One region of the Azonexus caeni genome, then DNA from elsewhere that is predicted to be linked to it. Evidence: riboswitches for the same ligand, from Rfam matches in the RefSeq annotation. Region 1 holds a riboswitch; each other region holds the start of a gene.
The links. A riboswitch is a leader RNA that binds a small molecule or an ion and turns the genes downstream of it on or off. The one in region 1 is predicted to bind cobalamin.

Region 1 (7,154 bases):
TCGACTGTCCGGAGGCCGGCCGCGATGCCGCGCAGGAAATCTTCCTGCGCCTGCTGATCAATCCGCCGGCTGTCGACATCCGCAATCCGCGCGCCTTCCTGCTCCGCTCGGCACGCAACTTCCTCATCGACCTCGGCCGCGCCGCCCAGAGCCGGCCGCAACTGGTGGTGGTCGATGAGACGGACCCCGGCCTGGTCGACCCGCTCGCCGACCCCGCCCGCATCGTCATGGCCCGCCAGCAATTGCGCCTGCTCGCGACGGGTATCGAAGCACTGCCGGCCAAATGCCGCGAAGTCTTCTTCCTGCATCGCTTCGATACCCTGACGCAAGGCGAGATTGCCGGCCGGCTGGGCATTTCCGCCAAGATGGTGGAAAAACACCTGGCCAACGCCATGCTCCACCTGCGCCGGCTGTGGGCGAAGCATTCGGCCTGAATTGACTGCCCCCGCCCCGCTGCCGACAATGCGGCGCATGTCACCCACCGCCGCCACCTCTACCCCGGAACAGGTGCAGGAAGCCGCCGCCCTGTGGTTTGCCCGCCTGCGTGGCGATGAGGTAGCCGCCAGCACGCGCGCGGAATTCGCCGCCTGGCTGGCGGCCGACCCGGCACACGCCGAGGAATACTCGCTGCTGGAACAACTCTGGGATAACGCCGCCCGCCTGCAAACGCGCCCGCGCAAGTCCGGCCGCGCGCTGGCGACGGCTGCCCTGGCCGCGGCGGCACTGTTCCTCGGCTGGTTCAACCTTGCGCCGCCGACCGACACCCTGCTGAGCACCGTCGCCGGTGAACGGCGGCATGTGCAGCTCGACGACGGCAGCGAGCTCGATCTGGCACCGCAGACGCAGGTTAGCGTGCGTTTCGGCAAGGGGCAGCGGCAGCTCGAACTGGCGCAGGGCAGCATCGCCATCAGCGTCGCCGCCGATGCGCAACGGCCGTTCGAGGTCCTGGCGGGCAGCAGCCGGATTCGCGACATCGGCACCCGTTTCACCGTGGACCGCCGCGCCAACGAATTGCGCGTCGGCGTTGCCGAAGGCATGGTCGAAGTCAGCCCCGGCGATGCGCAACAGACCAGGCAGATACTGCGGGCCGGCGAAGCGCTGACTATCGTCGATGGAGAAATCCGCCCGGTTCTGGCCGTCGACCGCAACAATTTGCTGGCGTGGACCAAGGGCCAGCTGATTTTCGAGGAAGCACCGTTGAGCGAAGTCGTCGCGGCGCTCAACCGCTTCCGCAAGACGCCCATTGTGCTCGGCGACCCGCAGGCCGGCCGCCAACGCATCAGCGGTGTCTTCCTCATCGCTGACGAAGCGACCGCGCCGCTGGCGCTGGCGCGGATTGCAGGGTTGCGCTTCGAGACGCAGGACGGCAGACTCCTCGCCCGCCGCGCCGAAACGCATTGAACGCCCGTTCGGCTTCCCTTGCTTCTGCCCGGCCCCTCGCTTAGCATCCCCGCCTTGAAGTCTCCGGGTGCCTTCCGGCTTTGCCGGCAGGAGAATCGGGAAGGCGGTGCGAATCCGCCACGTGCCCAGCGCTGTAAGGATGACGGGCGATGCACAGGCCACTGCCGCGGCGGGAAGGCGCATCGTGCGGGGGAATCCGAGTCAGAAGACCGGCCGGGAGACGTAACACGGCGCCGTGGACGGGCGCCTTCGCGTTTCCAGAAGGGGAATCCATGGAAAACCAGCTCGCTTTTTCCGACGCCGAACGGGCCGCCGTCTATCGTGCCATCTTCAACCGCCGCGACGTGCGCGGCCAGTTCCTGCCCGACCCGGTCGCCGACGAGCAACTCGCGCGCATCCTGCTGGCGGCGCATCACGCGCCTTCGGTCGGCTTCATGCAGCCATGGAATTTCCTGGTCGTCCGCTCGGCGGACGTGAAGCAGCGGGTACATGACATCTTCCGCGCAGCCAACGCCGAGGCCGAACGAATGTTCCCCGACGAGAAGCGCGAGATCTACAGCAAGCTCAAGCTGCAGGGCATCCTCGACGCACCGATCAACCTGTGCATCACCTGCGACCGCTCGCGCAGCGGCCCGGTGGTGCTCGGCCGCACCCACATGCCGACCATGGACCTCTATTCCAGCGTATGCGCCGTGCAGAACCTGTGGCTGGCCGCCCGCGCCGAGGGGCTGGGCGTCGGCTGGGTCAGCATCTTCCACGAGAAGGCGCTGCAGGACGCGCTCGGCATTCCGCAGCACATCGTGCCGATTGCCTACCTGTGCATTGGCCACGTCAGCCATTTCAAGGACCGCCCGGAACTGGAAAGTGCCGGCTGGCTGCCGCGCCTGCCGGTCGAGGAACTGGTCTTCCACGAACAATGGGGGACGCGCGATTTACCGGAAAATGCCGGATTGACCGCCGCCCTGTCGGCGCTCGCCGCGGCGGAGCGTGGCGCATGAATGGCACTTTCCCGGCCGACCAGCGCGCCGCGCTGCTCGCCCTCCCCGGCGTCGGGCCGACGGTGATCCGCCGCCTCGAAGAGGCCGGCTACGCGCCGCTCGCCCGCCTGGCCGGCGAGGAAACCGCCGTCGTCACGCTGCACATCGCCCGCATGATCGGCTCGACCTGCTGGCACAACAGTCCACAAGCGCGCGCGGCGATCGACGCCGCCATCGCCCTGGCCCGCCAATGGCCGAACTGAACCTGCTCGCCGGCCCCTACGCCATGCCGCTGGCAGCGCTCGCCGCGGTGCTGCTCGACCGCCTGTTCGGCGAAGTGCGACGCTTTCACCCGCTGGTCGGCTTCGGCACGCTGGCGGCGGCGATCGAAAGACGGCTGAACCGGCGCACGATTGCCGGCGGTGTCCTCGGCTGGGCGCTGGCGGTGCTGCCCTGGGTGGTGCTGGCGCTGGCCTTGCGGCCATTGGCACCGTTCGCGGTCGACGTGCTGCTGCTCTATTTTTCGCTCGGCGCGCGCAGCCTGTGCGAGCACGCCGAAGCGGTCGCCCGGCCGCTGCGCGAGGGGCGGCTCGACGAAGCGCGGCAGCGCGTCGGCTGGATCGTTTCCCGCGATACCGCAACACTCGACGAGTCCGGCGTCGCCAAGGCCGGCGTCGAATCGGTGCTGGAAAACGGCAACGACGCGATCTTCGGCGCGCTGTTCTGGTTCGCCCTGCTCGGCGGCCCCGGCGCCCTGCTTTTCCGGCTGGCCAACACGCTCGACGCGATGTGGGGCTACCGCACCGAACGCTACAACCTGTACGGCCGCTGGGCCGCCCGCTGTGACGACGCGCTCAACTGGCTGCCGGCCCGACTGACCGCGCTGAGCTACGCCCTGCTCGGCCGCTGGCGCGACGCGCTCACTTGCTGGCGCGCCCAGGCGCCCGGCTGGGAGAGCCCGAACGCCGGCCCGGTGATGGCGGCGGGCGCCGGCAGCCTCGGTGTGCAATGCGGCGGCGCCGCCATCTACCACGGCCGCGAGGAAATCCGCCCGCCGCTCGGCCGCGGCCCGGCACCGGTCGCCGCCGACCTCGGCCGGGCGATCACGCTGATCCGGCGCAGCCTGTGGCTGTGGCTGGCTGTCCTTTTCCTGATCGGAGCCCTGCATGCTTGACCATGGCGGCCGCCTGCGCGAAGCCGCGGCCCACTACGACATCCCGCTCGCCGACTGGCTCGACCTGTCCACCGGCATCAACCCGCAGGGCTGGCCGGTGCCGCCGCTGCCGGCGGCAGCCTGGCAGCGCCTGCCGGAAGACAACGACGGCCTGGAGGCCGCCGCTGCCGCCTACTACGGCAACGCCAACCTGCTGCCGGTGGCCGGTTCGCAGCCCGCCATCCAGTGGCTGCCGGCGCTGTTACCGCGCGCCGCGGTGGCCTGCATCGCGCCGCTCTACAACGAACATCCGCAGGCTTGGCAGCGCGCCGGCCACAAGCTGCGCTTCCTGCAGAACGCGACGCTGCCGCGCGCGCTGGCGGCGGCAACCCCTTACGTGCTGCTGTGCAACCCGAACAACCCGACCGCCGACCGCCATCCGCGTGAGCTGGCGGTCGACGCCGCGGCGCAGCTGAAAAAGCGCGGCGGCTGGCTGATCGTCGACGAGGCGTTCGTCGACGCCACACCCGAGCATAGCCTGACGCCGCTGGCCGGCACGGCGGACGCCCCTAACCTGATCGTGTTCCGCTCGCTGGGCAAGTTCTTCGGCCTGGCCGGACTGCGCGTCGGCTTCCTGTTCGCTGCCCCCGAGCTGCTGGCGAAGCTGGCCGAGGCGATCGGCCCATGGAGCATCGCCGGCCCGTCGCGGGCGGCGGCAATGCTGGCGCTGGCCGACTGTGACTGGCAAACGGCAACGCGCCAACGCCTGCAGGCCGACGGCGAACGTCTGCGCCAGTTGCTGGCGCCGCTCGGCGAGGTCAAGGCGACGCCGCTGTTCGCGACGCTGAACGCGCCGAGCACCGCCGAACTGCACGAACACCTGGCGCGCCGCGCCATCCTCAGCCGCCGTTACGAATCGAACCCGCTACTACGCGTCGGCCTACCGCCCGACGAAGCCGGCTGGCAACGTCTGGCCGACGCGCTCAAGGCGTGGAAGCCTGCATGAAACATCGTCTCTTTGCCCTGCTTGCCGCCGCCTGCCTGGGCGGCGCCCACGCCGAAATCGTCGTGCGTGACGACAGCGGCCGCGACGTCTACCTGCGTGAGCCGGCACGGCGCATCGTCGCCCTCGCCCCGCACATCGCCGAGACCCTTTACGCCGCCGGTGCCGGCGGCAAGCTGGTCGGCACCGTCGATTACAGCGACTACCCGGCGGCGGCGAAAAAGGTGCCGCGCGTCGGCGGCTATTCGCGCATCGACCTGGAAGCCGTCGTCGCCCTCAAGCCTGACGTGGTGCTGGTCTGGGAAAGCGGCAACAACATGGCGCAGGCCGACAAGCTGCGGGCGCTCGGCCTGACCGTTTTCGTCTCGCAGCCCAACCATATGGACGATATTGCCGGCCAGGTCGAACGCTACGGCCGACTGGCCGGCACCGAGGCCATCGCCAACGCGGAAGCCCGCCGCTTCCGCGAGCGCCTGGCGGCACTGCGCGCGGCCAACGCGGGCAAACCCAAGGTGCGGACTTTCTACCAGGTATGGAAGGCGCCGCTGGTCACCGTCGGCGGTCCGCAAATCATCAGCGACGCGATGCGCATCTGCGGCGGCGACAACGTTTTCGGCCAACTCGACCAGATGGCGCCGCGGGTCAGCCTAGAAGCCGTGATCGAAGCCGATCCGGAAGCCATCGTCGCCACCGGCATGGGCGACGCCAAACCGGAATGGCTGGACGACTGGCGGCAGTGGAAGCGGATGACCGCCGTCCAGCGCGGCAACCTCTTCCACATCAACCCGGACATCATGCAGCGGCACACGCCGCGCATTCTCGACGGTACGGCGAAACTCTGCGACCACCTCGATGTCGCACGCAGCCGTCGCCCCAAGTGAGAACATCATGTCCCGCCTCCCCCAACGCATCGTCTGCCTGACCACCGAAACCGTCGAAGTCCTCTACGCCCTGGGCGAACAGGAGCGCATCGTCGGCATCAGCGGCTACACCGTGCGGCCGCCGCAGGCACGCAAGGAAAAGCCCAAGGTCTTCGCCTTCACCAGCGGCGACATCGCCAAGATCCTCGCCGTCGAACCCGACCTGGTGCTGACCTTCTCCGACCTGCAGGCCGACATCGCCCGCGACCTGATCAAGGCCGGAATACCGGTTTACGCCTTGAACATGCGCAGCGTCGACGACATCCTGGCGATGATCGAAACGCTCGGCCGTCTGGTCGGCGCCGAGGATCGCGCGCAGGCGCTGGTCGCCGGACTGGAAGCACAGATTGCCGCAGCCCGGGCACTCGCCGCCGAGCGTATCGCCCGCGGCGGCCAGCGGCCGCGCGTCTACTTCGAGGAATGGGACGAACCGCTGATCAGCGGCCTGCGCTGGGTTTCCGAACTGATCGAAATCGCCGGCGGCGAGGACGTCTTCGCCGAACGCGCCCGCTCGCCGCTCGCCGCCGACCGGCGGCCGACGCCGGAAGAAGTGATCGCCGCCGCCCCGGACATCATCGTCGGCTCCTGGTGCGGCAAGCACTTCCGCCCCGAACGCGTCGCCGCCCGCCCGGGCTGGGAAGCCATCCCGGCGGTCAAGCAGGGGCGCCTGCACGAGATCAAGTCGGCAATCGTCCTGACCCCGGGACCGGTGGCGATCAGCGAAGGCCTGCCACTGCTGGAAAAGATCCTCTGGCCGGCAAGCGCCTGACGGTAAACGCTTATTGCCATGGCATCACGCAAACCCCTATAGTTATTGCATGTTGCGTTCGGCATTGATTCTCCTGATTTTTTCCCTGCTTGCGCTGGTTGCGCGGGCAGGGGAGATCGCCATCGTCCTGGCCGACAGCAGCGCCCCCTATCAGGAATTCGCGAGCGGCCTGCAACAGCGGCTCAAAGGCAGCAATTGGCAGATCAGTTATGTCGATACCGAACCACATGCTCCGGAGCGCCAACCGGTCGCACTGATCGTCACCGCTGGCAGCGAGGCTTTGCGCAAGACGCTGGCGAGTTCGCCGAAGGTGCCCGTCCTCGCCACCCTGCTGACCGAGCACGCCTATCAGAATCAAATCGGCACCAGCCGCCCGCCGGCGGTCTCGGCGATCTATCTCGATCAACCGGCGCAGCGCCAGGCTCGCCTGCTGCGCCTGCTCTTTCCCGAGCTGCAGCGGGTCGGTTTGCTGCTCAGCGAGCAGTCGCGCCAACAGGCCGACAGCCTGCGCACCGCCCTCGCCGGCCAGCGCCTGCAACCGGTCAGCGAGTTCGCCAACGGCGAGGAGTACATCCTGCCGACACTGGAAGCGCTGATGCAGCGCAGCGAAGTACTGCTCGCCCTGCCCGATCCTCTGCTCTATTCGCGTAACACGATCAAACCCATCCTGATCACCTCGTACCGCCACCGGCGACCGGTGATCGCCTTCTCGCCCGCGATGGTCAAGGCTGGCGCGCTCGCCGCGCTGTACTCGACGCCACTGCAGATTGGCCGCCAGGCCGCCGAACTGCTCATCGCACATGGTACCCACCTGCCGTTACCGGCCACCCCATCAAAATTCTCGATCGACATCAACCGCAGCGTCGCCGACGCCTTCGGCCTCCGCCTGCCGGAGGAGAGCGATCTGTTCCAGAAACTGCTTGCCAGTGAA
Region 2 (7,154 bases), on a different contig from region 1:
CCACGGCGGTCCATTCCTTCAAACGGCGGCGGCCTTGCTGAGGACCACCGTGAACCAGAAGGTACTGCCCTCGCCCAGCCGGCTTTCGCAGCCGGCATCGCCACCCATCAGCCGGGCGATCTTGCGGGTGATCGCCAGACCGGCGCCGAGCCCGCCGTACTGGCGCGTCGACGAGTTGTCGACCTGCTCGAAGACCTTGAACAGGCGCTGCTGGTCGGCTTCTGCGATGCCGATCCCGGTATCCTCGACCGCGAAACGCACCAGCACCGTCTCCGCCTCCTGCGCCAGCACGCTGCTGCGAACGGTGATGCTGCCCGATGGAGTGAACCGCAAGGCGTTGGCCAGGTAGTTGTGCAGCGCCAGCTTGATGTAGGCGACATTGCCGAACAGCCCGGACGGCATCGGCGCCGCATCGACGATCAGTTCCAGTTGCCTGGCCTCCGCCTCGCCCCGGATTTCCTCGACCGCGTCGCGCATCAGTTCGTCACCGTCGAAGGGCTGCCTCGCCAGTTCGAGCTTGTCGGCTTCCAGGCGGGTCAGCTCGAGCACCGCGACGATGCTGCCGGTCAGCTTCTGACAGGCCGCGTCGATCTTCTCCAGACGTTCCGACTGTTTCGCCGACAGGGGTTCGCGGCGCAACAGCGTCAGCATGCCGATGATATGGTTGAGCGGCGTGCGCATCTCGTGGCTCATGTTGGCCAGGAAGGCATTCTTGGCGACGTTGGCGACTTCCGCCGCTTCCTTGGCCTGAGTCAGCGCCGCCATCGCCCGGCGGCGGCCGCGCGCGATGTGCAGCAACAGGCCGACCAGCAGGGTTTCCACGAGCAGCAAGCCGGTCACGCCGACGATCTTCCAGCGATGGCTTTCCCAGAGCGAGACCGGCCGGTCGATGATCACGGCACCGGGCGGCAGATCGGCCTCGCTGACGCCGAAGCGCTGCATCACCGGGTAATCGAAGACATCCCGGGTCGGCGTGGTCATGACCACCGGAATGCTGTCGGCCGGCGTTCCGTCGAGAACGCGCAAGGCCATCCCGGCCATCGTCCGTCCCTGCTCGTCGGGCGGGATGATGTGGCCGCCCAGAGCACCGTTACCGAGATGGAAATCCCAGAAGGTGTAGGCCGGAAACGGGCTGCCGGCGGTGATCCGCCGCCCGTTCTCGGCCGGCGACAGGCTGCGGCTGCCGCTCTTGTCGCTCACCTGACCGCTCAGAAAAAGCAGGCTGTCGGCCGGCAGCTTGGCCAGACGCTGGTGGACTTCCTCGATCGAGGCATCCTTGAGGACGACCACATCGTAGCGTTTGCGCAATTCGGGAAAGACGGATTCCTCGGCCACTTCACCAATGCGCTTGCTGCTGGCATCACCGGTGGAAACGATGAAAGCCAGGGTGCGGGTACGCGGATGCACGCGGAGCGCCATATTCACGGTGTCGCCAATGGCAACTTCCTCATTGACGCCGGTGATGTTGGCAATCCCCTCGATCACCGCCGGGCGGAAATTGTTATACCCGCCGAAAACGATCGGCCGCTGCGGAAACAGACGATCGCGATAGCGGATGGCGAAATCGAAAGCGGCATTGTCAGCGACCACCACCACATCGGGCTGGTAATCGGCGTACTTGACCGCCATCGCCTGGGCCAGCGGTTCGATCTGGGCGCCGTAGCTGAAGCGGCGGCTGTCGAGGTACTCGACCGAAAGCTCGATCTTCCTGTCGGAAGCGACAAGGCGCTCGCGAAAACCGTCCTCGATGCCGTCGCTCCACGAATAGCCGCGATGGTAGGAATTGATGAACAGGATGCTCGCTTCCGGCGGATTCGCCGCCTGCGCGCCAAAGCCGGCCATTCCCGCGAGAAAGACGAGAATGGCAGCGCACGAACGCAGGATGGCGGAAAAAGCTGGCATGGGCTCGCGGAATGATCAATTCTGACGGGCATCATAGCTCAGTGCTGCGCGGCCATGCGCGCCGCGCACGACCACGCGCCGTCGCGCCTCCCGCTCCGCTATAATTACGCCCGTTTCAGGTGCCGCTCGCGAGATTCCTCGCGACGGTGAAACGGGAAAGCGGTGCGCCTCGAACGAGGCAATTCCGCTGCTGCCCCCGCAACGGTAAGCAAGTGCGGGCGCGCCATCGAGCCACTGGGTTGATCCCGGGAAGGCGGCGCGTCAAGACTTGCGAGCCCGGAGACCGGCCTGTGACGCAAGCGAAAGGACCACGGGGTGGTGGTGCCGGCTGATTCAGCCCATCTCCCCCGTGCACTTTCTTTTCATCACACACCGGCATGCGGGGACGCCTGCCGGCAGGGGAAAATCATGCACATCCGTCTCAAGCCCGGCGCAGCGCTGCTGTTGCCGCTATTCGCCGGCAGCGTCCAGGCTGCCACCGATCTCGACACCGTCGTCGTCACCGCCACCCGCCAGGAAAGCCGCATCGCCGAAGTGCTCGCCGACGTCACGGTGATCGACCGCGCGGAAATCGAACGCAACGGCCAGGACACCGTGACCGAGCTGCTCGCCCGGCAGCCTGGCATCCAGACCGCAAGCAACGGCGGCCCCGGCACCACGACCAGCTTCTACATCCGCGGCAGCAACTCGAACCAGACCAAGGTGCTGGTCGACGGCATCGCCATCAACTCGGCCGACCTCTCCGGCTCGCCGCTGCGTTTCATCCCGCTCGCCGACGTCGAGCGCATCGAAATCCTGCGCGGCCCGGCGGCCACGCTCTATGGCGCCGACGCGCTCGGCGGCGTGATCCACATCATCACCCGGCGCGGCGCGCCGGGCCTGCGCGTCGACGGCTTCGTCGGCTACGGCAGCGACAACACCCGCGAAGCCAGTGCCGGCGTCAGCGGCGGTGACGAACGCTGGCGCTTCCGCGTCGAGGCCAACCACCGCGCCAGCGACGGTTTTTCGGCGCAGCGCCACGCCAGCAACCACGATGCCGACGACGACGCCTACCGCAACACCGGCGGCAGCGCCGCGCTCTCCTTCATTCCCGCCGCCGGCCACGAAATCGGCGGCACCTGGCGGCGCAACGACGGTGTCGTTCACTACGACAGCGGCAACCAGCCAGCCACCGGCGATTACGACGACCGCGCCCGTTTCACCACCGAACAATGGCAGCTCTTCAGCCGCAACCGTCTGAGCGATGCCTGGACCAGCCGTCTGCAGTACGGCGAAGCCGAGGACCGGCAGAAGTCGTATTACTGGGATGCCTGGGCCTGGCCGGTGGCACTCGAAGTGGTCACCCGGCAGAACACGCGCAACCGGCAATTGAGCTGGCAGAACGACATCACGCTGCCGCTCGGCAAGCTGCTGCTGGCGGCCGAACGCCACGAACAGGAAATCAGCCCGGCCAGCGGCTACGCCAGCCGCCCGGAAGTCGACAACGACTCCTTCCTTGCCGGCTGGACCGCCAACCTCGGCGACCATAGCTGGCAGCTCAACGCCCGCCGCGACGATCATTCCGAATTCGGCGGCGAAACCACCTGGGGCGTCGCCTACGGCTACCGCCTGAGCCGCGAACTGCGCGCCCACGCCAGCTACGGCACCGCCTTCAAGGCGCCGTCGGTGTACCAGTTGTTCATGACCTCGCCCTGGGGCAATGGCAACCCCGACCTCAAGCCGGAGAAATCGCGCAACCGCGAGATCGGGCTGAGTTGGGACAACGGCGTGCACGCGCTGAGCGCCACCTGGTATCACAACCGGGTCAGCAACCTGATCGACTGGGTTTCCGATCCGGTCACCTGGATCGGCACCTACGAGAACGTCGACAAGGCCCGCCTCGAAGGCGCGACGCTCACCTACGCCGGTCGTTTCGGCGTCTGGAACCTGCGCGCCAGCTACGACTGGCTGGATGCGAAGAACACCAGCAACGGTTTCGAACTGGGCCGGCGCGCGCGCGACAAGGCGATGCTCAGCGTCAGCCGCAACTGGGGTCCGCTCGAAACCGGTGTCGAAGTGCTCGGCGTCGGCAAGCGCTACAACACCAACACCGAAACCGGGCGCATGGGCGGCTACGGTCTGGTCAACCTGACCGCGCGCTACGCGATCAACAGCGAACTGGCGATCGAGGCCCGCCTGAACAACCTGTTCGACAAGAAGTACGAAACCGTGCTCGGCTACAACACCCCCGGCATGAACGCCTTCGTCGGCCTGCGTTACAGCCCGAAGTAAGGAAACCGGCGGCGGGATTCCCGCCGCCCCCCGCTCCCTACTCGCCCCGGATCAGCGCCACCAGGTCTTCCGTCGACGGCAGCGTCGAGGCGTCGCCCTCGTCGAGGATGCTGTCGGCCAGCGCCCGCTTGTCGTGGTGCAGATCGACGATGCGTTCCTCGATGCTGCCCTTGCTGACCAGACGATAGACGGTCACCGGCCGTAGCTGGCCGAGGCGGTGGGCGCGACCCATCGCCTGGTCCTCGGCGGCCGGATTCCACCAGGGATCGGTGATCACCACGTAGTCGGCGGCGGTCAGGTTGAGGCCGAAACCGCCGGCTTTCAGGCTGATCAGGAAGAGGTCGCTGTCGCCGGCCTGGAAGGCGGCGACGCGCTTGCTGCGTTCGGCGGCCGGCGTCGCGCCGTCCAGGTACTGGTAGCTGATGCCGGCGGCGTCGAGCGGCGCGCGCAGGATCTGCAGGAAATCGACGAACTGGCTGAAGACCAGGGTCTTGTGCCCGTTGGCGGTGAGTTCGGCGGCCAGTTCGGCGAAGGCCTGCACCTTGGCGCCGACGATGCCGAATTCCGGACTGACCAGGCGCGGATCGCAGGCGGCGCGGCGCAGCCGGGTCAGTTGCGCCAGGATGTTGAAACGCGCCTGCCCGGCCTGGGCGTCGAGCGTCCCGACCTCGTCGATCGCCTGCCGGCGCAAGGCTTCGTAGTGCGCCGCCTCGGCGGACTCCGGAGCGACCGAGAGGATCAACTCGGTACGCGGCGGCAGATCCTGCAGCACCTGCGCCTTGGTGCGGCGCAGGACGAAGGGGGCGATCAGGCGTTTCAGGACGTGCTGGGCGTCGCGGTCGCGGTTGCGTTCGATGGGGCCGGCGAAGCGTTCGTTGAAGCGGCCGCTGCTGCCGAGCAGGCCGGGGTTGGCGAAGCGCATGATCGACCACAGTTCGGCCAGCCGGTTTTCCACCGGCGTTCCCGAGAGGGCCAGGCGGAAATCGGCCGGCAGCTCGAAGACCGCCTGCGAACGCTTGGTCGCCGCGTTCTTGATCGCCTGCGCCTCGTCGGCGACGACGGTGTGCCATGAACGGCCGGCAAAACGTTCCTGGGCCAGTTGCAGCAGGGTGTAGGAGACGATCAGCACGTCCTGCGGGCCGGCTCCGTCGATCAACTGCTCGCGTTCGGCGTCACCGGCCTCGCTGTAGATGCGGGCGTTCAGGCTGGGCGCGAAACGCAGCGCCTCGGCCAACCAGTTGCCGCACACCGAAGTCGGCGCGACGACCAGGGTGGCGCCGCCTTTCGCCCGTTCGAGCATGACGGCGAGCGCCTGCAGGGTCTTGCCGAGCCCCATGTCGTCGGCCAGGCAGCCGCCCATGCCGGCGGCGGCAAGGCGCATCGCCCACTGGTAGCCCTCTTCCTGGTAAGGGCGCAATTCGGCCTGCAGGGATTTCGGCAGCTTCGGCATGATGTTCTGTGCCGCGCGCAGGCGGTCGATGGCCTGACGGAAATCGGCCCCGGCCTCCAGCCCGGTGCCGTCGAGCACGTCGTCGAGCCAGGCGGCGGCGATCTGCGGGACTTTACTGCCCTGCTTGTCGACTTCGGCGACCGCCGCCAGATCGAGCAGTTTCTGTTTCAGCGAGCGGGTCAGCGCCGCATAGACGCCGTCGCCGATCGGGATGAAGCGGCTCTTGTCGCGGGCGGCGGCGAGCAGGCTGGAGAGTTGCACGACGAGGCCTTCATCGAGCGCCGCCTGGCCGGCGACGCGGAACCAGTCGCGCTCCTTGTTGACGGTGATGCCGAGCTTGCCGGCGTCGACGCTGATGACGCGGACGCTCTTGCCCTTCGGCCAATCGACGGCGGCGATGCCGGCTTGCGCCGGCAGGCCCTCGACCAGGCCGAGCGCCTGCTCCGGGTCTTCGATCAGCCACTCGCCGGCCGCCGGATCGCCGATCTCTTCAAGGTAAGGGAAAGCGTCGAGCAGACTTTCCAGATGTTTCCTTTCCGCCGCAAGATTCCGCTCGGTACCCAGGGTTTCGCCGCCGATCGCCGCCATCAGCCGGACCCGGCCACTACCCACCGGCAGGCGCGGGCCGTCGGCGCCGAAGGGCGCGGCGACCAGGCGCAGCGACAGCGCTTCGCCGACCGGCGCCAGTTCCGCCCGCAGGCGAGTTTCCGCCGCCACCTGCCGCGAAGCCTGCGCCGCATCGGCCTGCACCTGGAAATGCCCGGCCAGCGCCTGCAGGGTCTTGTCGAGTTCGGCCTGCGCGCCCTCGGCCTTCGCCGGCACCGCAAAGCGCCCGGACACCAGTTGCGCGGCGCGTTTTTGCGCCGCCGTGTAGCGCACCAGCCGGACGCGCTGCGCCCCGTCCGGCAACAAGGTGATCAGGCGCAGCGCCTCGGCGTCGCGTTTGGCCTCCGCATCCAGGTAATAACTGTCGGTATCCTCCGCGCGCAGGGGCGGGTTGATGCGCATGACGATCTTGTCGCCCTGGCGGACGGCTTCGAACTCGGGCGGCGTTTCGACCAGATCGACCAGCTGCCCCGGCGCCTTTTCCAGGGTCACCGCCGGGTGGCCGACCAGGGCGCCAAGCGCAGCGGCCAGATCGATATTGAAACGCTTGGCGTAATAGCGATCGGCGCGCAGGCAGCGGGCGACGCGAGCGTCGGCCGGCGACAGCGCCTGATTGGCCGCCAGACGGCCGAGCGGCAGCGCCTTCGGCGTGCTCCAGCCACGGCTGCCGCGTTTCTGCTCAAGGGGCTTGATGTCGAGCAATTCGCCCTGCTTGCCGATGCTCAAGGTCCACAGGATGCGGGTCTTTTCGGCGTCGTCCTTGCCCTTGGCGGCTGAGGCGCCTTCGCCCGCCAGCGCCTGGAGCGCGCCGAGCACTTCGCGCCAGCGCTCGCCCTTGCCGGCGACAAAGAATCCGGCCGGCGGCTCGTCGCCGCCAAGCACGGCTTCGGCGGCGTCCAGCATACCGAGCAGGCGCTTGAATCCG
Region 3 (7,154 bases), on a different contig from region 1:
TGCGCCGCCCTGTCTGCTTTCGGCGTCGCCGAATTCACCCCCTGGCATGCCGTCGGCGCCTTTGCCCAGGACCTCGACAACTTCGTGCGCGGCCCGGCGGTCAAGGATCACCCGCTGCGCCAGTTGTCGAAACACGTCTGGATGATCTTCTCGCCCGACGGTTTCCCGACCCCGGAAAACCAGGGGATGATGTGCAACCTGACCTTCATCGACACGCCCAAGGGCCTGGTCGCCGTCGATACCGGCGCCTCGGTGCAGATCGGCGAAATGGCCATCCGCCAGCTGAAGAAGACGCTGAAGAAGCCGGTCGTCGCGATCATCAACACCCACTATCACGGCGACCATTTCCTCGGTAACCAGGCCTTCGTCGAAGCCTACGGCGAGATGCCGATCCACGCCCACGCCGGCACCATCGAGCAGATCAAGGGCATGGAAGGCAACACCTGGCGCCGCCTGATGGAGCAATGGACCAACCAGGCGACGATGGGCACCAAGGTCGTGCCGCCGAGCGTTGCGGTCGACCACGGCCAGGAACTCAAATTCGGCGACGTCGTGCTGCGCCTGCACCATTACGGCAAGGCGCACACGCCGTCCGACATCTGCGTCGAAGTCGTCGGCGACGGCCTGACCTGCGTCGGCGACGTGGCGATGAACGGGCGCATCGCCAACATGGACGACGGCTCCTACGTCGGCACGCTGAAAGCCTACGCCGCGCTGGAAAAGAACACCAAAACGAAAATCTGGCTGCCCGGCCACGGCGAAGCCGGCGCCGGCGTGCTGCAGTGGAACCGCGAACTGTTCGCCGGCATCTACGAAAGCTGCGTCAAGGCGGTCGAAGCCGGCCAGCCGATGGAAGAAGCCAAGACCCTGGTCCTGCGCGACCCGCGCGTCGCCAGCCGGGCCAAGGAAACCAAGGGCTTCGACAACAACATCGGCAAGTATGTCAGTCTCGCCTACCTGGAAGCCGAAGCGGCTGCCTTCTGAACTGGAAAGACGCATGAAAGAGATCAACCACCAACGCCTCGATAAAGTCGTCGCCGACGCCCGCAAGGCCGCCGACGAGCGCGCAAAGGGCTACCGCGAGCGGGCGCTGAAGCTTTACCCGTGGATCTGCGGCCGCTGCGCCCGCGAATTCACGCACGCCAACCTGCGCGAACTGACCGTGCATCACCGCGACCACAACCACGACAACAACCCGGCCGACGGCAGCAACTGGGAACTCCTTTGCCTGTACTGCCACGACAACGAACACCAGAAGCAGATCGAGGCCGACCGCGGCTATACCGACAGCCGCAACAACGCGTCGGTGGCCACCCATTCGCCGTTTGCCGCGCTGAAATCGCTGCTCGACAAAGACAAGTAGCAATGCAGCGCCCGCAACGCCCCAGCCCGGCAGCCACCGACCGGGGAGCCCGCATCGCCCTGCTGTTCGCGCTGGTCGCCCAGCGCCTCGACAGTTACTACGAACACGGCCAGGAGCTCACCCCGGCCCAGGGGGCCGCCCTCGCCGCCGACTGGCTCGCCCGCAGCCGGCGCAGCCTGACGCAGGAAGAGCGGCTCCATCTCTCCCGCCTCAGCGACGACATGGCGCGCGCCATGCGCAGCACGCTCTCCCGCGAAGCCGGCCTGTTCACCGCCCACGAAATGATGCAGGCGCTCGACCCCAACTACCACTCCGAGCTCGCTCGAACGCTGATGGTCGAGTGCGAGCTCCTGCTCGATGCCGAATGACACACCACCACCGATGACTGCCCCTGCGCCAAACCCCTCCGCACCGCCGAACCCGCTGCCGAGCGACCTGATCGCCCGCGTCGCCGCCCACATCCAGGCCAGATTCAGCCGCGAAGGCTCCGGCCACGACTGGCACCACATCGACCGCGTCCGCCGGCTGGCCCGGCGGATCGCCACCGCCGAAGGCGCCAACGCGGAGATCGCCGAACTGGCGGCGCTCGTCCATGACATCGCCGACTGGAAATTCCACGGCGGCGACGACGCCATCGGCCCGCGCGAAGCCGAGCGCCTGCTGACGGAAGAGGGCGCACCAGCGGAGGTCATCGCGGCGGTGGTGGAAATCGTCCGCAGCATCTCGTTCAAGGGCGCCGGCGTGCACACCGCGATGCGCACGCTGGAAGGCCGGTGCGTGCAGGACGCCGACCGCCTGGACGCCATCGGCGCCATCGGCATCGCCCGCTGTTTTGCCTACGGCGGCCACGCCGGCCGGCCGCTCTACGACCCCGCCGTGCCGCCGGTGATGCACGCCAGCGCCGAGGCATACAAGGCCGCCAAGGGGCACAGCCTGAACCACTTCTACGAAAAACTCTTCCTCCTCAAGGAGCGCATGAACACCGCCAGCGGCCGCAAATTGGCTGAGGAGCGGCACCAATTCATGGAAAGCTTTGTCTCACGCTTTCTCGAAGAATGGGGAAGCGCATGAGCCACCACCAACCACTGATCATCGAAGTCGTCTCCGACGTCGTCTGCCCCTGGTGCTTCATCGGCCAGCGCCGGCTGGCGCAAGCCATCGACCTCGTCCGCGCCGAAGTGCCCGACTTCCGCCACGAAATCCGCTGGCGCCCCTTCTTCCTCAACCCGGACACGCCACCGGCAGGCGAACCCTACCTGCCCTTCCTCGTGCAGAAATTCGGCAGCCGGGCGCAAGTCGAAGGCATCTGGCAGCGCATCCGCGAAATCGGCGCGCCGCTCGGTATCGACTACCGCTTCGAGAAAATCGAGGTGCGCGCCAACACGCTGGCGGCACACCGCCTGATCCACTGGGCGCAACAACGCGGCGACGCCGCCGGGCTGGTCGAAGGACTATTCAAGGCCCAGTTCGAGCAGGGCAAAAACGTTGGCGCCCCAGAAGTCCTCGCCCAGGTCGCCGCAGCCTGCGGCCACGACCCGGCCACCGTACTTGCCTATCTAGACACCGACGAGGACGCCGCCACCGTCCAGCAAATGGAACGCGAATCCCGAAGCTGGGGCGTCAGCTCCGTACCGACCTTCATCTTCGCCCGCCAGTCTGGCATTCAGGGGGCGGAGGAACCCCGCGTGCTGGCGGATGGGATTCGGCAGGCGTGGGCTGAAGTGGTGGGGTGAGGCGATGTCTGGAGGGAGAAATGACCCACCAAGTTAGAGATTTTCTGGCTGGTGAATACGGTCTCCCAAGTAGTAGAGCCCAAGACAACTGACTGTTAGCATCTGAAAAAACACGATCATATAAATCGCGACACCAGAAAAACTGAGCAATGTTTTTATCCAGTAATCAATATTTAGCTGTGACAAAACGGGTGCGGCTTGTATGTAAGTTATACCGAGCAATGTTATGACGATACTCTGAGCCGTAAGAAATGAAAACATTGCGCTTAAAAAGCGTCGCCTGGTTAGCGTTACCAAACTTCTCATCCCTCGGTTAATAACGGGTAGCATTAAAGGAGGGTCCGGAATTTTTTTGTCTAGGTCCGCTCTGTTGAATGTCGCTACCGCGGCTAGTGCGGCTATAAAGAATCCGGGCAAATTTTGAACAAAGGCGGTTATAGAGGCCACTACGCCATTTTGGTAATAAAAATTCAGCTTTCCTTTTGTTATAAAAAATATACACATAAATGCCGTTGTAATGATTGCTGGCACCACCCAATCAAAGAACCATTTTTTTTGCCCATGTATGCTTAAATATGCCCAAGGTCGCAAAAGTTGGTGAACTAGCATTATCGAGCCCAATACGCCAAAAGATTACAGAATTGATCGTCAAGTTTTTCGCAGGAGGATGGCAAAGGGTTAGGCAAGTTAAATGTATTACGTTTTATGTATTTTTCTGTAAGAACGCTGTTTGTTTCGCAGTCAAATTTTGCGGAAGAGCGCTGCCCCTCTAAACCAGTCCAAGTAAACTTGGCAACAGAATATTTTTTCAATGCTCCTGTGCTACAGACTGTCTTAACAACATCAAAGACTTTACCATTTAGCCCTTTCCCTGTCGGGGTAAGAAGCAACTTGGTTTTTTTGGGAACGGTGAATTCGTTTTGATCAAACCCCTTAACCGCTGACTCCTCTTTTGATAATTCAATCTCGCCCAATATACCTTTCTTTAAGTCACGCAAGAGATCATCTGACGGAACTCCGTTTAGATTTGTAGTTGCGAAAACATTAACTGTTTTGTATTTTCCATCATTTATTTCCCCTGAAGGGTCGTTCCGACTGTAACGATTCGAAATCGAGATGAATTTAAAAAGGTGACGGATATACGAATTGATGAAATACAATCCCACGTGAGGAATAGACTCGACGGCTGCCAAATATTGATTTCCATTTTTTTCTCTAGGCATGATGGAAATTGCGATATGGCATGAATGTTCACTTCCCTCGCCGTTATTCTTTTCGATAATTCTACGTGGCACCGCAGGTTCATTAGCAAGAGGGTCGGAAAGAACTTCGTCTGGGCGGCGCTGGTCGGAAATAGCCAAAAGCAAGAACAGATAGACCTTCCCCGAAACGGTTTGAATTTTTGCATCGAGAAGGTATGTCGCGACTTTTCCTTTTTTGTATGTACGTACGAGAGGGCGTTTTGCATTTAATTGAAAATCGACGCAGTCGTTTGCAAGTAACTCCATTGTTGGCGGTGTAAAAGGAAAGGTCGCTAGCTCTTTTGAGCGCGAGCGAGCTCGTACGTTTACAACCAATTCCATCATTGATGCGTCACGCTCGTCTCTTGAATACATGCATAACCTCGTTTGTATTGATGATCAGAACAAATGTTGTAGGTTTTTCAGCTTTGACGCAACATGAATACATCATTCGTTCGTTTTTTGACATCACTTTGCATTGCTCTGCTGGGATCAATCTCCTCACTTCGCTCCGGCCTAGGCTTTTCTCAATCATAGAGACCATCTCTACTTCAATCGCCACCGAGCCCGCCCCCGCTTCCCCGAAACAGGCTGGCAGACCGGCGTTTCCCGGCATGCGGTTTCCTTCTGCAGGATGCCGGTGTTAGAATCGCCTCCGCTTTTAGGTACCCGTTTCGCATTGCGGATCGGGTTTAAACGGGAAGCCGGTGCGTCACCTCGTGTGGCAATTCCGGCGCAGCCCCCGCTGCTGTAGGCCTGACGACCCTGTTTTTGCCACTGTGTGTTCGCACACGGGAAGGTGCAGGGAAGGATGACGGCGAGCCAGAAGACCGACCTTTGAGCCAGGTAGTGCCATTCTCCGGGGTGATGGGAGCGGTTCTGAGACAGATGCGCGCGTGCTGGGCACGCCCTGACTTTCTCCGATTCGTGCTGATTTTCCCCGGGGGTTTCATCGCTTCGGGGAGGAAGTCATGCACATCATGGAAGGTTTTTTGCCGGTGGACCATGCCATCGGCTGGTCGCTGGCGTCGGCGCCGTTTCTTGCCTGGGGCGTGCATTCGGTGCGCCGGCAATTGCAGGCGCAGCCGGAGCAGCGCATGTTGCTCGGCGTTGCCGCCGCCTTTGCTTTTGTCCTCTCCGCGCTCAAGCTGCCGTCGGTCACCGGTAGTTGCTCGCATCCGACCGGCGTCGGGCTCGGCGCGCTGTTGTTCGGGCCGCTGGCGATGGTGCCGGTCGGTTTCGTCGTCCTGTTGTTCCAGGCGCTGCTGCTGGCGCATGGCGGGCTGACGACGCTGGGCGCCAACGTCTTCTCGATGGCCATCGTCGGGCCTTTCGTCGCCTTTGGATTGTTCCGCCTCGGTCGCCGCTGCGGCCTGTCGCTCGCCGTCTGCGTGTTCGCCGCCGCCTGCCTCGGTGATCTCGCCACCTATCTGACCACTGCCATCCAGTTGGCCTGGGCCTTTCCCGATCCGGCCGGCGGTTTTGCCGCTTCCTTGCTCAAGTTCGGCGGCATCTTCGCGATCACGCAGATTCCGCTGGCGATCAGCGAAGGGCTGCTGACGGTGCTCGTGGTCAATACCCTGACCCGCTTCAACGCTCAGGAACTGCAAGGCTTGCCGCTGTTTGCCGGAAACGGGGGCAAGGCATGAAGAAGCAGAATCTGTTGATTTTGGCCGCCGTTGTGCTGTTGACCGTGCTGCCGCTGTGGCTGGTGCCTTATCTGGGCATCGGCGGCGCCGACGGCGAGCGGTTTGGCGGCGCCGACGACAAGGCGCAGCAGGCCATCGCTGCCGTCGCGCCGGGTTACCAGCGCTGGTTCGAGCCGCTGCTGGAGCCGGCCAGCGGCGAGATCGCCTCGCTGTTGTTCGCCTTGCAGGCGGCGCTGGGGGCCGGCGTTATCGGTTACTGGCTGGGTTGCGCGGTGACCCGCGACAAGCTGCGCAAACAGGGCGAAACGCGGGAGCAGGCGCCGCATGCTGATTGAGCAGGCGGCCTACGCCAACCGCTGGCGTGGCGTCAGCCCGGCGGCCAAGGCGGCGTTCGCGCTGGCCGGGTTGCTGGCGGCCTTTGCCGCGGTGTCGCCGGGCGCGGCGCTGCGCCTGGCCCTGTGTTCCGCCGTGCTGACCTGCGTCGGTGCCGGCGTGCCGGCGGGCCTTTACCTGCGCGTTGCGGCGCCGGCGGTGGGTTTTCTTGGTTTGTCCTGCGTCGGGCTGCTGGTGGCGGTCGATCCCGACAGCGGCTGGCGCTGGGCGCCGGAAGCCTGGCCGCAGGTCGCCGCGCTGGCCGGCCGCTCGCTCGCCGCGCTGGCGGCTTTGCTCGGGCTGGTGCTGACGACGCCGCTGTCCGACCTGATCGCGCTGCTGCGCCGCCTGCGTTGCCCGGCCGTGCTGCTCGACCTGATGGTGCTCTGCTACCGCATGCTCTTCGTTTTCTCGCAAGCCGTGCATGAGGTGCGCACGGCGCAGCAGGCGCGCCTGGGCGATGCGACGCTGCGCCACAGCCTGCGCTCGCTTGGGCAACTCACGGCCAATCTGGCGCTGCAGGTCTGGCAGCGCGCGCTGGCCCTGCATCTGGCGGCGCTGGCGCGCAACGGCGACGGCAGCCTGCGCTTCCTGACGCCGCAATTCGCCCACGCCGGGCGCGACACTGCGCTCGCCGTGCTGGCCGGCGGCGGGCTGCTGATGCTGGCGCGGTGGCCATCCTGATGCTGCTCGAAGCCATCTCGCTCAGCCACCGCTACGCCGACGGCAGCCTCGGCCTCGACGGCTGTTCGCTGGCCATCCGCCGTGGCAGCCGCAATGCGCTGCTCGGCGCCAA

Region 2: it holds a riboswitch for cobalamin, as region 1 does, so the genes downstream of both, ACLIIZ_RS04535 (TonB-dependent receptor domain-containing protein) here and bluB (5,6-dimethylbenzimidazole synthase) in region 1, are expected to answer to the same signal.
Region 3: it holds a riboswitch for cobalamin, as region 1 does, so the genes downstream of both, ACLIIZ_RS01685 (energy-coupling factor ABC transporter permease) here and bluB (5,6-dimethylbenzimidazole synthase) in region 1, are expected to answer to the same signal.

Annotation. Positions count from the first base shown of each region.
Region 1 is NZ_JBKJAD010000027.1:39,687-46,840, reverse strand. It holds gene ACLIIZ_RS18900 (RNA polymerase sigma factor) at 1-434, shown strand, start outside; gene ACLIIZ_RS18895 (FecR family protein) at 472-1,401, shown strand; cobalamin riboswitch at 1,450-1,633, shown strand; gene bluB (5,6-dimethylbenzimidazole synthase) at 1,674-2,399, shown strand; gene ACLIIZ_RS18885 (hypothetical protein) at 2,396-2,641, shown strand; gene cbiB (adenosylcobinamide-phosphate synthase CbiB) at 2,629-3,552, shown strand; gene cobD (threonine-phosphate decarboxylase CobD) at 3,545-4,537, shown strand; gene ACLIIZ_RS18870 (cobalamin-binding protein) at 4,534-5,415, shown strand; gene ACLIIZ_RS18865 (cobalamin-binding protein) at 5,423-6,223, shown strand; gene ACLIIZ_RS18860 (ABC transporter substrate-binding protein) at 6,288-7,154, shown strand, end outside.
Region 2 is NZ_JBKJAD010000002.1:301,594-308,747, forward strand. It holds gene ACLIIZ_RS04530 (sensor histidine kinase) at 19-1,902, opposite strand; cobalamin riboswitch at 2,003-2,208, shown strand; gene ACLIIZ_RS04535 (TonB-dependent receptor domain-containing protein) at 2,311-4,173, shown strand; gene ACLIIZ_RS04540 (SNF2-related protein) at 4,211-7,154, opposite strand, start outside.
Region 3 is NZ_JBKJAD010000001.1:377,743-384,896, reverse strand. It holds gene ACLIIZ_RS01720 (MBL fold metallo-hydrolase) at 1-984, shown strand, start outside; gene ACLIIZ_RS01715 (YajD family HNH nuclease) at 998-1,363, shown strand; gene ACLIIZ_RS01710 (hypothetical protein) at 1,366-1,731, shown strand; gene ACLIIZ_RS01705 (HD domain-containing protein) at 1,745-2,434, shown strand; gene ACLIIZ_RS01700 (DsbA family oxidoreductase) at 2,431-3,096, shown strand; gene ACLIIZ_RS01695 (hypothetical protein) at 3,705-4,712, opposite strand; gene ACLIIZ_RS01690 (hypothetical protein) at 4,690-4,953, opposite strand; cobalamin riboswitch at 4,984-5,190, shown strand; gene ACLIIZ_RS01685 (energy-coupling factor ABC transporter permease) at 5,309-5,986, shown strand; gene ACLIIZ_RS01680 (energy-coupling factor ABC transporter substrate-binding protein) at 5,983-6,321, shown strand; gene cbiQ (cobalt ECF transporter T component CbiQ) at 6,311-7,042, shown strand; gene ACLIIZ_RS01670 (energy-coupling factor ABC transporter ATP-binding protein) at 7,030-7,154, shown strand, end outside.